One region of the Nonomuraea polychroma genome, then DNA from elsewhere that is predicted to be linked to it. Evidence: riboswitches for the same ligand, from Rfam matches in the RefSeq annotation. Region 1 holds a riboswitch; the other holds the start of a gene.
The links. A riboswitch is a leader RNA that binds a small molecule or an ion and turns the genes downstream of it on or off. The one in region 1 is predicted to bind cyclic di-AMP.
Positions count from the first base shown of each region.

Region 2: linked by a shared signal. The riboswitch ahead of EDD27_RS12675 (C40 family peptidase) and the one ahead of EDD27_RS26250 (CHAP domain-containing protein) in region 1 are both predicted to bind cyclic di-AMP.

Region 1 is NZ_SAUN01000001.1:5,748,243-5,755,326, forward strand. It holds gene EDD27_RS26235 (heavy metal translocating P-type ATPase) at 1-1,284, shown strand, start outside; gene EDD27_RS26240 (BlaI/MecI/CopY family transcriptional regulator) at 1,454-1,825, shown strand; gene EDD27_RS26245 (cupredoxin domain-containing protein) at 2,056-2,481, shown strand; gene EDD27_RS26250 (CHAP domain-containing protein) at 2,736-3,389, opposite strand; cyclic di-AMP (ydaO/yuaA leader) riboswitch at 3,402-3,550, opposite strand; gene EDD27_RS26255 (MDR family MFS transporter) at 3,751-4,341, opposite strand; gene EDD27_RS26260 (helix-turn-helix transcriptional regulator) at 4,398-5,021, shown strand; gene EDD27_RS26265 (C40 family peptidase) at 5,241-6,215, shown strand; gene EDD27_RS26270 (oxidoreductase C-terminal domain-containing protein) at 6,460-6,678, shown strand; gene EDD27_RS26275 (F510_1955 family glycosylhydrolase) at 6,795-7,084, shown strand, end outside.
Region 2 is NZ_SAUN01000001.1:2,857,449-2,864,532, reverse strand. It holds gene EDD27_RS12700 (DUF6716 putative glycosyltransferase) at 11-1,171, opposite strand; gene EDD27_RS12695 (hypothetical protein) at 1,174-2,118, opposite strand; gene EDD27_RS12690 (hypothetical protein) at 2,218-2,952, opposite strand; gene EDD27_RS12685 (aldo/keto reductase) at 3,088-3,909, shown strand; gene EDD27_RS12680 (Gfo/Idh/MocA family protein) at 3,930-4,883, shown strand; cyclic di-AMP (ydaO/yuaA leader) riboswitch at 5,001-5,136, shown strand; gene EDD27_RS12675 (C40 family peptidase) at 5,150-5,842, shown strand; gene EDD27_RS12670 (alpha/beta fold hydrolase) at 6,076-6,894, opposite strand; gene EDD27_RS12665 (LysR family transcriptional regulator) at 6,952-7,084, shown strand, end outside.

The DNA of each region.
Region 1 (7,084 bases):
CTCGTCGTCAGGGCCACCAGGATCGGCTCCGACACCCAGCTGGCCCAGATGGCCAAGCTGGTGGAGGAGGCGCAGACCGGCAAGGCACGGGTGCAGCGGCTGGCCGATCGCATCTCCGGCATCTTCGTGCCGATCGTGATCGCGCTGGCGCTGGGCACCCTCGGATTCTGGCTGGGCACCGGAGCGGGAGCGGCCGCCGCCTTCACCGCCGCGGTCGCCGTCCTGATCATCGCCTGCCCGTGCGCCCTGGGTCTGGCCACGCCCACCGCTCTGCTGGTGGGCACCGGGCGCGGCGCGCAGCTGGGCATCCTGATCAAGGGCCCCGAGGTGCTGGAGTCCACTCGCCGGATCGACACCGTGGTGCTGGACAAGACCGGCACGGTCACCGAGGGCAAGATGACGCTGGTCGAGACGCATGTCGCCGACGGCGAGGACGTCGCCGAGGTGCTGCGCCTGGCCGGCGCCCTGGAACACGCCTCCGAGCACCCCATCGCCCAGGCCATCGCCCGCGGCGCGGCCGAGCGTGTGGGCGAACTGTCCACGCCCGAGGAGTTCGCCAGTGTCGAAGGGCTCGGCGTTCAGGGCATCGTCGACGGGCACGCGGTCCTCGTGGGCCGGCCCGCGCTGCTCGCCGAGCGGTCGCAGCACCTGCCTGCCGGCCTTGCTGAGTCTCTGGAAGCGGCACAAGCCGCCGGCCGTACGGCCGTGGCGGTCGGCTGGGACGGCAAGGCTCGAGCGGTCCTGGTGATCGCCGACGTCGTCAAGCCCACCTCTGCCGAGGCCGTCCGGCGGTTGCGGGCGCTGGGGCTGACGCCGGTGCTGCTGACGGGCGACAACGAGGCCGTCGCGAAGACCGTGGCCGCCGAGGTGGGCATCGACGAGGTGATCGCCCAGGTCCTGCCGAAGGACAAGGTCGACGCGGTCAAGAAGCTCCAGGCCGAGGGCAGGACGGTGGCCATGGTGGGTGACGGCGTCAACGACGCCGCCGCGCTCGCCCAGGCCGACCTCGGACTGGCGATGGGGACCGGCACGGACGCCGCGATCGAGGCGTCCGACCTGACGCTGGTCCGCGGTGACCTGCGGGTGGCGGCCGACGCGATCCGGCTGTCCCGCAGGACACTGCGCACCATCAAGGGCAACTTGTTCTGGGCGTTCGCCTACAACGTGGCCGCTCTGCCATTGGCGGCGATGGGGCTGCTCAACCCCATGATCGCCGGAGCGGCGATGGCGTTCTCCAGCGTGTTCGTGGTCAGCAACAGCCTCAGATTGCGGCGTTTCACGTAGAAGAGCACCCACGATCGTGTGCCCGTCGGCATACAGGACCATCCGTATCGGCCGCACCGCCGTCGGACGGGCGGGAGTACGCCAACGACGTGGGTTTCGAGCCGATGTCACGCCTTTACGATCGTGGCTAGCATCGGAGGGTATTACGGCGAGAAGGGCGGTCCGCGTAGTGCGCACTCTGGGGGATTTGGAGGCTGCGATCATGGATCGCATGTGGGCCTACCATGCACCCGCGTCAGTCAGGGATGTGCTGGAGGATCTGCGTCGCGACCGGCAGATCGCCTACACCACCGTCATGACCGTGATGGACAAGCTTTTCAAGAAGGGCCTGCTCAAGCGGCATCCACAAGGCAAGGCCTACATTTATGAGCCAGTGGCCACCAAAGAGGCCTACACGGCTCAGTTGATGCGCGAAACGCTGGCCAGGAGCGGCAATCAGGCGGCCACATTGGTGCATTTCCTGGAGCGGCTGAGCCCGGAAGAGTCGGCGGCGCTGGATGCCGCACTCAAGGTGTTCCCGCCGCATGACCGCCGCTCCTGATCGTTGCCAGGGCGCTGGAGCACAGAGAGTGCCCGGGGGAACCGAGCCGTAGCAGAACATGGGGCACACGCTGGACCTCTGCGTGTTCCCAGTTGAGGGTGATGGCGGGAGACTGGAGAGAGACCACCACATACGGCTGGCCGCAGCAGTCTGGACCACCGGGCGTGGCCATGGCCGAAGCCACCGCGCCCGCAGGAGACAGGGCAGCGAGGCCAAGGAGGAGGTCTTCCATGCACAGGATCACCCATCGACGGCGACTGGCCCTCGCCACAGGGGCGGCTGCCGTTGCACTGCTGGCCGTCTCCGGTTGCGGGGGCGGCGCGGGCGCACCCGAGGCTCCTCCTGCCCGTCAGGCGACCACGTCGCCTGCCCAGCAGGGAAGCATGATCAACGTGACGGTGAACGAGTTCTCTTTCGTGATGGCCAAGCGAGACCTCACCGCCGGCACGTACACGTTCATGCTCGACAACGTCGGAAGCGCGCCCCACGCGATGGCCCTCAAGGGACCCGGCATGGGCACCCAACAGTCGGACGTCATCGACGGCGGCAAGAAGACCGAATGGACGGTAACCCTTCAGCCCGGCACCTACGAGGTGTGGTGCCCGGTGGGAAACCACCGCGCCCAAGGCATGGAGACCACCCTGACCGTCAAGTGACCAATGCCGGCACCGCACGGCGAGACGCGGCGCTCTGGCTGGTGCGCCCACCTCACGTGCTGCGCTCGACGCCGGCCGGTCGCTCGGGCTGCCGAGTCTGCCGTGGTGGATGTTGATCGCGGTGGGCCGCGCCTGCGCGACCGCTGTGCACGTGTTGAGCAGGACCGGGCAGCTGCGGATGGCATCGACCTTTTCCTGAAAAAGCGCTGGTGCACGGCGAAGACCATCGCCGTGCACCAGCCATGAAGCTTTCCTTATGCGTTGTACTGCGGGTAGCCGTAGCCGACGACCTGGGACGTGGGCCGGATGCGCTGCTCCACCTTGCCGTTGCCGGTGTTGCCTTCCACCGTGGTGATGGTGCCGTCGCCGTTGTCCTTCTTGACCAGCCCCATGTGGTCAATGCTGTCGGTGCTCTTGTCGTCCCACGAGAAGTAGACGACGGCGCCCGGCTTGGCCTGAGTGCCCCAGTGGCCGTTCTTCTGGAACCACTTGGCCCAGGTGATGGTGTAGGCGTCCCAGCCGATGGTCGGCCGGGCGCCGGCCTTCTCGCCGACCCAGGAGACGAACATGGCGCACCACGGCGCGTTCGCGTAGGCCTGGATGCTCCCACCGTCACGGGCCACGGTCTCCTTCGCCCGCTGCGAGGCCATGTACCAGCTGTGGAACGGCGTCCCACCGCCCGCCGCGTTCTCCGTCACGCCCATCTGGGACTCGGCGATCTTGAGGATCGCATCTGCCGTGGCGGGCTTCTGCTGCGCGGCCTGAGGGGCGTTGGCTTGCCTGTGCCCCTGGTGGTCGGCGAATGCCGGGGCGCCCGCCAGAAGGGCGCCGGCCGCGATGGTGACGCCCGCAGCGAGCAGGGAAAGGTTTGCGGGCATGAGGGTACGGGAGAGGACGTGCTTGGTCATGCTGAGGTTTGCTCCTTGCTTCCATGCCGCCTACCGGGTTAGCTGACGGATTCGGGCCTGGAAGTGCCCTACGGGGCGGCCATCGTGAGGCACGCACCGATTCACCCCAACGAGATTGGGTCCCCGGTTCCGCATCGAAGCGGATTCGGCGGCCGCGTCCTCCACACGAAGGATGTTCATGCTGCTGAACGCGGTCTCGGCAATGTGGGGGCAGCATCGGCCCCCGACGGATCCCTCAACGTAAGCGACGCGTATAGAGCTAGGCAACTCCACCTCTCGCCAGACTGACGAAATCCCCTGCCATATAGGGGATTTCCCGCATAATTCTTTACCTTTCGGCACTTTACGAACCGGGCTTACTTCATCGGCGACGTGCTGGAGTCTGGTGGGCGGCGGTGTCAGGTGCGGAGGCCGAGCGGCGGGTTCGGAGCAGGGCGGCTATCAGGATGGAGCCGAGGGCGAGGAGGGCGGCGGCGACGGTGAGCGCGAACGAGAAGCCTTCCGCCGCCGGACGAGGGGAGCCCATCTCGTGGGCGGAAAGCCACATGCCCACAAGGATTCCAGCGCCGTAGGGCAGGTAGGCGACGCCGGCATGGAGCGGACCGTATCCGAGCACGGTCTGCAGGTGGATCATCAGCAGGAAGGCCATCGCGTAAAAGGCCGCGGAGAACAGCAGGGTCGCGCCGCCTGCGACGGCACGCGTCCGGTCGGCCAGGAACGACATCGGCACCAGAGGCTCAGCCGTCCGTGACTCCGCCACGAGGAACCCGGCGGTCAGGACGGCGGCCAGCAGCAGGGGAGCGATGACGGCCACCTCTCCCCAGCCCGATTCCCCGGCTTGGAGCAGGCCGTAGACCAGGGATACCAGTACGAGGGCCACCACCGCTACGGGAAGGTTGATCAGGAAGATCCAGCGCCACGAGGTGAGGTCGGTCAGCACACCGGAGATCACCAGGCCTGGCCACGAGCTGCCACGGCTGCTGGGCGAGCCCGCAGGCGAGACTCGCCATGCCGAACAGCGCCACCCCGATGAGGAAGACGCGGCGCCGACCCAGCAGGTCGCCCCATCTGATCGGCTACCTCGCCCGTGAGGACCTCGCCGATGACGCGCGGCTGCGGGCCGAGGCGGTGGTGCTCGACCTGTTGCATCCTTTGCCGGCGCTGCCGATCGATGTTCCGCTTCCCGTGGACGAACGCGTGCGCGCCGTGACCGACGCCCTGCTCGCCGACCCCTCCGACTCCCGGAGCCTTGACGATCACGCACGCGCCATCGGGGCGAGCCGGCGCACCCTGACCCGGCTGTTCGCCCGCGACACGGGGTTGAGCTTCGACCGCTGGCGCACCCATATGCGGCTGCGGGCCGCCCTGCCTCTCCTCGCCGAAGGCCGGCCGGTGTCGCAGGCCGCGCACGCCGTGGGGTACGCGACCCCGAGTGCTTTTCTCGCGGCATTCCGCCGAACCGTCGGCACCTCACCCGGCGCTACCTCAACGGAAGCGCACCACCAGCAGCGCCAGGTCCTCAGTGATGTCCACGAAGTGGTGTTCCTCCCCTGCCGGGACGAAGATCCCCACGCCGCCGCCGATCTCCGCCTCACCGCTCGGCCTCAGCAGTTGAGCGGTGCCGATCGCTGAGGTTCCTGCGCCCGGCTCCCCGGAGCCGGTACGCCTGCGTGCGCTGAACGCACTGGAGGTGCCGGGCGTATCTCCACATGGGCCGGCGCGGCTGCCGCTATGCCGGTTAGTACGTCCCCGCCCGCGAAGGCAGTTGGCACGAACAGGCTAACCAGACCCTCCGTTTCTGTACTATTTCGCCCCAGGTTTAGCGATTTACGAGGAGGCATCGTAGTGGCCGTGCCGACAAGGCTTGGGCAGATGGCAGTGGCCGCGGCACTGGCCTTGACCGTGTTGACCGTCGGCTCAGGCAGTGCCGTCGCCGACCCGTCGCCCGCCGAGGCCAGGGCCAAACTGGTGAAGCTGAACGAACAGGCCGACCAACTGGTCGAGCGCTACAACCAGGCCACCGAAGAGCACAAGGCCGCCAAGAAGAAGTACGACGCGCTCAACGCGGAGGTCGGCCGCAAAAACGCCCAAGCCGGCCTCCTGCGCAGGGATCTGGTCACGGCAGTGGTCGGCGAGTACCAGACCGGCTCGCTCCTGGGCTGGCAACGATTCACCTTTCAGGGCAGCCCCGATACTGTTCTGAGCACCATGGCCTCGCTGGAGCACATCGCGCTGACCAGGGCGGCGAAGGTGCAGGCCTTCGAGGCGACCACCAAGGACCTGCGCGATCGACGCGCCGAGGCCAAGCGCGTCCTGACCGAGGCCGAGACGGCGCGCAGCAAGGTACGCGACGAGAAGGCGAAGGTCGACAAGATGGTCGCCGAGCAGACCAAGATCCTGCGGCGGCTGGGAGAATTCCAGGCCGGCGACCCCAACAGCGCGGGGATCACATACACCGGTCCAGCCTCCGGCAACGCCCGCCTGGCGCTGCAGTTCGCTTTCGCTCAGATCGGCAAGCCGTACCGGTACGGCGGCACGGGACCCGGATCCTTCGACTGCTCCGGCCTCACCCAGGCCGCCTGGCGAACCGCGGGTGTCGAGCTGCCCCGCACGACCTGGACCCAATGGAGCTGGGGCGCCGAGCGTCGGGTCCCCCTTGACGCGCTGGAGCCCGGCGACCTGCTCTTCAGCAAGGGGCTCGGACACATGGGCATGTACGCCGGCGACGGCAAGATGGTCCACGCGCCCCAGACCGGTGACGTCATCAAGGTGAGCAGTCTCGACGGCTACTGGCGCGGCCGCCTCCTCGGCGCCGTCCGGCCGTGACAGCACGCATTCCGCATGGGCACTGGATCCCTCGCGCCTGCTTGAAGGCGAGGCTGAGGGCGAACGCGGGGGGCCTGCCCGCGCCCGTGCGCAGGGAGGCCCTTCGCGTCGTGATCAGTGGCGTGGTCCCGTACACCGAATGGCTGGACGGCAGCGGCCTGACCGTGGACGACAGCGTGCTGTCCGAGCCGACCCTGTTCGCCCGGGGTTCGGCGGACATCAGGAGGCCCAGCCGTTCGCGGAGGTGCCGAACTTCGCCACGCACGTGCACGGCGCCCGCATCCAGACGGCCGGGCTGCCGCATCTGACGGAGGATGCTCGCCTCGTCGCGGGCAGCCCAGAGGAGGACCGCTTCGCGATGGCGTTCACGCGGGGCGGCGGGCTGGTGGGTGCCGTCGCGGTCAACTCCCCCAGGGACCTGATCAGGCTCAAGCGGGCGATCGCGGCACGCGAGACCGTGTGACTACGATCGCCCACAGGATTACCGGCACGATACGCGGTCCCGGCGAGCTCTAATCCGCGATCATGGCCCTTTGCTGCTCTCGCCTGCCTACGAACACACTTAGTAGACTTGGCGCCATGCGAGGATTTCGTGGTGCCGCGCTGGCGGCCTTGGTGCTGGCGCTGGGGTCCTGCGCGCAGTCAGGCGAGCCGGTGGAGGGCCAGGATCCGGGCATCGGACACGTTCACGGCGTCGGCGTCGACCCGGCCGACGGCGCCCTCTACCTTGCCGGGCACTACGGCTTGTTCAAGGTCACTTCTGCGAACACCACCGAGCGCGTGGCCGGGCGTGTGCAGGACCACATGGGGTTCACTGTGATCGGTCCCAAGACGTTCCTCGCGAGCGGCCACCCAGGCGAGGCCGACAC
Region 2 (7,084 bases), 2.9 Mb from region 1:
AGGGTCAGGGTCAGGTGAGGGCGCGCAGGTAGCGGCGCATGCGGCGCTTCGCCTTGTAGCCGGCCCGCAACATCGTGGGCGGCACCTCCACCCGCAGCCTGGCCCGCCGCCGCGCCGCCGCGAACTCGGGCCCGTCGAGCAGCGACTTGGCCGGCACCCGCGGCCGGGCGATCACGAGCCCGGTCAGCAGCCCCGCCCAGTCGTTGCGCTCCACCGGATGGAAGTAGTTCGCCGCACACCACACGGCCGAGGCGTTGCGGAAGTCGCCCGCCGCCAGCTCGTCCAGAGTGCCCAGCAGATCGCTGCCCTCGAACACCAGGTTGATCATCTCGGCGCTCACGCCGAAGTCGCGCAGCACCAGTGACGGCACGTCCAGCGCGATGGCCTCGAGCGCCGCCGTCGAGCTGACCGTGACGAATCCCGCCGCCCGCATCAGCTGATCGTGCATCGACCCGGCCTCGAACACCAGCCGCCCCGGCTCCCCCATCTCCCGCCACAACCGCTGGTAGTGGTGGCGCTCGTTGTGCGTCTGCCGCTCGTCCTCCAGCGCCCGCAGCTTGACCACCACGTCCAGATCCGGCCGGCGGCCGGCCAGCTCGGCCAGCGCCAGCAGGATCCGCTCACGCTCCTCACGCTCGCGCGGCACCTTGGCCTGAGTGGCGAACACCACCCGGTTGCCGCCTTGGGCGGCCACCTTGGACCGCAGGAACGGCAGCCGGGCCAGGCCCACCGCCCCTCCCCCGCCCAACCGGCGGGAGATCTCGCCGAACTCGGCCACTTCCCGCTCGCTGTGCACCACGAACAGGTCGCAGCCGCTGCGGAACTGCCACGCCTTCTCGGTCGCGGGCACCGAGATGCCCGGCAGCCCGCTCACGAACACCGGCCGAGGCCGCAGGTCGGCGAGCACCTCGGCCACCAGCACGTCCACGACCGGACCCGTGCAGGCCACGAGGATCACATCGGGCCTGCTGCGCTCGGCCACCCGGCGTACCGACCGGGCCGACATCACCGGCGGCGCCTCCCGCTCGCCCACGGCGGCCGCGATCTGCTCCGGCGAGGGCGCGATCGGCGTACGCACCACCACCAGGTCCGTCACGCAGCCTTCGGGCAGATCGGCGAGCAGGCAGGCCGCCCACTTCAGATACGAGTCGGAGTCGGCGACCGCCAACACTTTCAACCGGACACTCCAGTCAGATGCGAGCGAAGGGCGGGAGCCGCCCTGCTGGTCCACCAGTCATCGGGAACGTCCACGGGCTCGACGGCGACACCGCGCGGGCTGAGCAGCACCCGCAGCGAGGTGATCGCGGTCGAGGGGAGACTGAGCACGCGCTGGCCGGGATCCAGGCCGCGCAGGGTCAGCTCGGCGGGGGCGCCGGCGTCGTGGACGGTGATGCCGGGGCGTTCCCGGATCAGCGCCACGTCCACGGGATCCTCACGGCGGTGCGGGTAGTAGGCCACCGGCTCCTGCGAGGCCAGGTCCGTCAGCCAGCGCAGGTAGTGGTCGCGGTGGACCAGGCCGTTCCTGACGAGCGAGGTGCCGAGGACGACGGTGCGCTCGGCCGGGCCCTCGGCGCTGGGGGGCTGGGCGCGCAGCCAGGCGAAGTCGTGGCGGACCAGGTCGACGCCGGCGCGGCGGACGGCGTCCTCCAGCTTCTTGTCGACGTCCAGCGCCGTGAAGACGGAGACCTTGCTCAGGCGCAGCCGCAGCGCGGCCGCCAGGCCGAGCGCGGCGCGCAGCGCGGTCGGATGCGCGCGGGCCCGCAGCAGCGGCCGGTACGGTCCCGCGGCCAGCAGCTCCAGCAGCCGGATCGTGGCCAGCCCGTCGTCGACGATGACGATGCGGCCCGGGTTGGAGGTCAGCCAGCGCAGCTGCACCTTGCCGGAGAAGGCGTCGCCCACCGCCTGCACCCGCCGCGGCATGCGCTCACGCGGCTCGGCCAGCTCCAGGCCTTCGGGCAGCCCGAGCCTGCGCAACTCCTTGCGTGTGGCCTTCAGCGGCCGCAGGCCCGCTCGAGGCACGACGGCCGTCTCGGGCCCGAGGAGGCCGGCGTGGTGGGCCTCGACGGCGCACAGCATCTGGAGCGGGGACTCCACCCAGGCCGACGCCTGTTCGACCACTCGTTGCCCTCCCAGCCGGGTGATGGCCCGTTCATGACCGCTCTAAGTTAGCCCGGCCGCCTTAATCGGCCTGGAACGCAACGTGAACAATGGAGGCTGTCAACTACCAACGGCTGTAGCCGGTGGGTTGCTCTCACGGTTCCGTCTGGCTGAAGGGAGGCCGGTAGCGTGCGGCTGGTTGACAACAGCCCAGCCTGCAACGCCGCGTGCAGCGACGTTGCGGGCCGCGATGTGGCCGGCGTGCCCAGCGAGGCCACACCAGGTGCAGGCGAACCGGCCCCGGGCACGCATGTGCCCGTTGCCATGGATCGGGCCGGGCAGCGCGGGGCCGGGCAGCACCGCGCCGTCATTGGTGACCGCCAGGTCGGCCACCCCTTGGTCCACCCCGAGGAAGCCATTGACCGGCTCGCGCACCGCAGGTTTGGGCAGGGTGACGGCGACCTGCAGCGGCCACACCCGGCGCCGGCAGACCAGGTCGGCCTCGCCGAGCGGCAGCGTGTCGACGGCCTTGAGATCCTCCGGCCGTCCGGAGCACGGCACGGTGACGCGGCCGGTGGGGGTCCACAGCGACACGGTGCGGGCATCGCGGTTCCGGCTCATCAGCCGCGCATCGTAGGAGACCGCGCCGTACGGGCGAAACACATGAGCCCGCGTCTTGGCGGCACGCCGGTTGGCATACGCGCCGGCCACCCGGGCGATCGCCCGCGCGGCCGCCTGATTGCCCGCCTGCACCGCCGCTGCCAGCGCGTCGGCCTGGGACTGGGTAGGCATCAGCCGGAGCTGCACGACCGAGGGCAGTCCGTGCCGCTTGGTGGTGGAGCGGCGGACCGCCATCGCACACCGCCTGTCACAACGCGCTCACCCGCCGCACGTGTTACTTACAGTTACCGATGTATTCCATACTGTTTTCGAAAGGAGGGTGGCGCTTCCTTCCGGCCATGAAAACCGGGTCTCCGCGCCACAATTCAGATGAACTCGCTCATGCTCAACACCGACGGCGTGCAGATCCCGCAGCTCGGATTCGGCGTCTGGCAGATCCCGAACGACGAGGCCGAGCAGGCCGTGGCGACCGCTCTGGAAACCGGTTACCGGCACGTCGACACCGCCTCCGCGTACGGCAACGAGGAGGGCGTGGGGCGGGCCGTGCGCAGCGCCAAGCGGCCGCGCCAGAAGCTGTTCGTCACCACCAAGTTGTGGAACTCCGACCACAGCCGCGCCGAGCAGGCCTTCGACGAGAGCCTGGCCAGGCTGGGTCTCGACTACGTCGATCTTTTCCTCATCCACTGGCCGGTCCCGCAGCAGGACAAGTACGTCCAGGCGTGGAGGGCGCTCGAAAAGATCTACCGTGACGGGCGGGCCAAGGCCATCGGCACCTCCAACTTCACCGTCAAGACCCTCACCCGGCTGATGGACGAGACCGACATCACGCCGTCCATCAACCAGATCGAGCTCCACCCGTACCTGCAGCAGCGCGAGATGCGGGCCTTCCACGAGGCCAACGGCATCCTGACCGAGGCGTGGAGCCCGCTCGGCCGGGGTCAGGGGCTGCTCGACGACCCGGCGCTGAGCGTGTTGTCGGGCAAGTACGGCAAGACGCCCGCCCAGATCGTGCTCCGCTGGCACCTGCAGCTCGGCAACGTCGTCATCCCCAAGTCCGCGAACCCCTCGCGGATCCGCGAGAACTTCAACGTGTTCGACTTCATCCTCGACGCCGAGGACATGGCCGCGATCGGCGCCATGAACAGGAACAAGCGCATCGGACCCGACCCCGACACCTTTAACATGACCTGACAGGTCTACGATCTCCGTTTGTGCGGGACTTTGCGTGGGGAATAGCGGCGACAGGCGGCATCGCGCGGACGGTGGGAGCGGCCATCGCCGCCGAGCCCGGCATGCGGGTGGCCGCCGTCGGCTCCAGAAACCTGGGCCGCGCGCAGGCCCTGGCCGCGACGCTGGGCGCGGAGTCGGCCTACGACTCCTATGAGCGGCTGTGCGCGGATCCGGCCGTGGACGCGATCTACGTGGCCACTCCGCACGCCCAGCACCTGCAGGTCGCCGAGGCCGCCATCGCCGCGGGCAAGGCCGTGCTGTGCGAGAAGCCGCTGGCCGCCACCGTGGACGACGCCGAGAAGATGGTGCGCCTGGCGCGGGATGCCGGTGTGTTCCTCATGGAGGCGATGTGGATGAGGTTCAACCCCCTCATCCAGAAGATCGCCTCCGATGAGCGGTTCGGCGAGATCCGCTCGGTGCAGGCCTCTTTCGGCTTCACCCTGCCCTACGACCCCGCGCACCGCCTGTGGGCGCCCGAGCTGGGCGGCGGCGCGCTGCTCGACCTGGGGATCTACCCGTTCGGGCTGGCCCAGCTGCTCCTCGGCATGCCGACCGACCTGCGTGTCACCGGCTCTCTGGCCCCGAACGGGGTGGACGCGGAGGCTGCCGGTGTTTTGCTCTATCCCGGCGGCAGGCACGCTCTCGTGGCGACCTCGTTGCTCGGGAATTACCCGAACGATGCCCGCGTTGTGGGTACTCAGATGCGCGCCGACATCCAGGCCCCGTTCTGGGCGCCGCAGCGGATCCTCCTCACCGGGCCCTCCGTGGAGCCGGAAGAGCACGTGCTCGATCCGGCCGACAACGGGTACGCCGGGGAGCTCCGCGAAGTCCGCGCTGCCACGGCCGAAGGCAGGACCGAGAGTTCGATCATGCCGCTTGACGAATCCCTTGCCATGATGGGGCTTCTGGCCGACGCCCGCGGGCAACTTGCCTAACTGGGCTTTTATCTAGTTGTAATCCTCTTGCCGCATGTATTACCTTATGGGGCATCTTGAGGCATGCGTCCGGTTTGTCCGGTCGTGTCCGACCATCGCACGAAACATCACAGGACAGTCCTGTGACCGCTGAATCCGCCTTGCGCGGAACCGGGGACCCAGTCATTTGGGGCGAATCGGCACTTCGGTGCCGTAGGGCAGCTTCCACGCCCGAGCCCGTCAGCTAACCCGGTAAGCGGCATGGAAGCAAGGAGTAAACCCCCTCGATGGCCAAGTTCCGCATCCCCGCTGCTGCCAACAAGATCAACATCGCCCGCGCCGCCCTCGGCGCCACCATCCTGGCCTCAGCAGTCACCGCCCACGTCACCGGCACCGCCGTCGCCGCGACGGACAAGCAGCCGGTCGCCACCGCCGAGCAGGCCGGCGCCAGGACCGACGAGTCGAAGACCAACGAGAACAAGATCAACGTCACCGCCGATCAGGTCCTGGCCCTGGCTAGGTCCCAGGTCGGCACCAGCGAGAACGCCGCCGGCGGCGGCACCCCGTACCAGCAGTGGTACGCCAACTCCCAGCGCGCCGCCGAGACCATCGCCCGCGACGGCGGCAACCGCGCCGCGTACCTGAACGCTCCCTGGTGCGCGATGTTCATCTCCTGGGTCGGCGAGCAGACCGGCGCCCGCCCGCAGCTCGGCTGGGACGCCTGGACCGTCGCCCACGCCAAATGGTTCAAGGCCAACAACCGCTTCGGCACCGACGTCAAGCCCGGCGCCGTCGTGTTCTTCTCCTGGAGCGGGAGCAAGGACATCCGCGACATCAACCACGTCGGGTTCGTCGTGAAGGACAACCAGGACGGCACCATCTCGACGATCGAGGGCAACACCGGCAACGGCAAGGTCGAAGAGCGGACCCGGCCGAAGTCCCAGGTCGTCGGCTACGGCTACCCCGAGTACGCCGCCTGACCCTCCTCATCACATCCGAACGAGCGCGCGTCCCCACCCGGGACGCGCGCTCGCCGCGTTCCGGTCGACCCGGCCCGGAGCCCTATGCCCTGCCCTTCCACCCGGCCGAAGTCGGCAAGGCGACCCCGGCCGAACGACCGGGAGCAGATGGGGAACCCCGGATCTTCCGCTACCAGCCCGACGGCTCGATCAAGGAGATCGAGTGGGACGAGCTGAGCTGACCCCGTCCAGGGTCACTCCGCGAAGAACCGCGCCAGGGCGGCTGCGACCGCGCCCGGGTCGTTCTCCATCGGGATGTGACCGGCGCGCCGGATGCGGACCAGGGAGGTGTTCGGCATCTCGGCGGCGAAACGCTCGGCGTACCTGACCTCCTGGAAGGTGTCGTCCTCGCCCCACACCAGCAGCTTCGGCGTCCCGTCGGCCTGCAGCGCGGGCACCAGGTCCAGCGTGTAGCGGCTGTCGGCGGCCCCGGCCAGCGCCATCCATGACCGTCGCACCCGGGCGTCGTTCCACGGGTCCAGGTAGTCGGCCAGCTCGGCCTCCGTCGCCGGACGGGCCAGCGCGGTGGTGACGGCCGTGCGGCGGGCGGCCAGCAGCTCCTCCGCGGTCACCGCCGCCACCACGGCCGGGTCGCGGAAGCGGGCCACGCCCGGCACCGGCCACGAGTCGTACGTGACCGAGTTGACCAGCGCCAGCCGCCCCACCTTCACCTCGCCCGCGGCCAGCAGATGCTGCGCCACCGCGCCCCCGATGTCGTGCCCCGCCACGGCCAGCGGTTCGCCGGCGCCCACCGCCGCCGCGAACCGCGCCACCCACCGGGCCAGCGCCGGAACCGCCGCCGTCGCCATCGTGAGCTCCCCCTCGGAGCGCCCCAACCCCGGCAGGTCCACCGCGACGGGACGCAGCCCCGCCGCCGCGAGCTCGTCCAGCACCGGCTGCCAGACCCGGCTCCAGTACGTCCCGTGCAGCAGCAACACCACCGGACCCCGTTCGCCCGCCGTCAGATAGCTGGCCCGCCGCCCGTCGATCTCGATCGTCATTCGCTCAGACATGGCATAACCATCGGGTTCTAACGACCCGGGGTCAAATACCCATTAAGCTATACCGCTATGACATTGGCGCAGCTCCGCGCGTTGATCGCGGTGGCCGAGCACGGCGGCTTCACCGCCGCCGCCGACATGACCGGCATGTCCCAGCCCGCCGTCAGCCGCGCCATCGCCGCGCTGGAACGCGAGCTCGGCG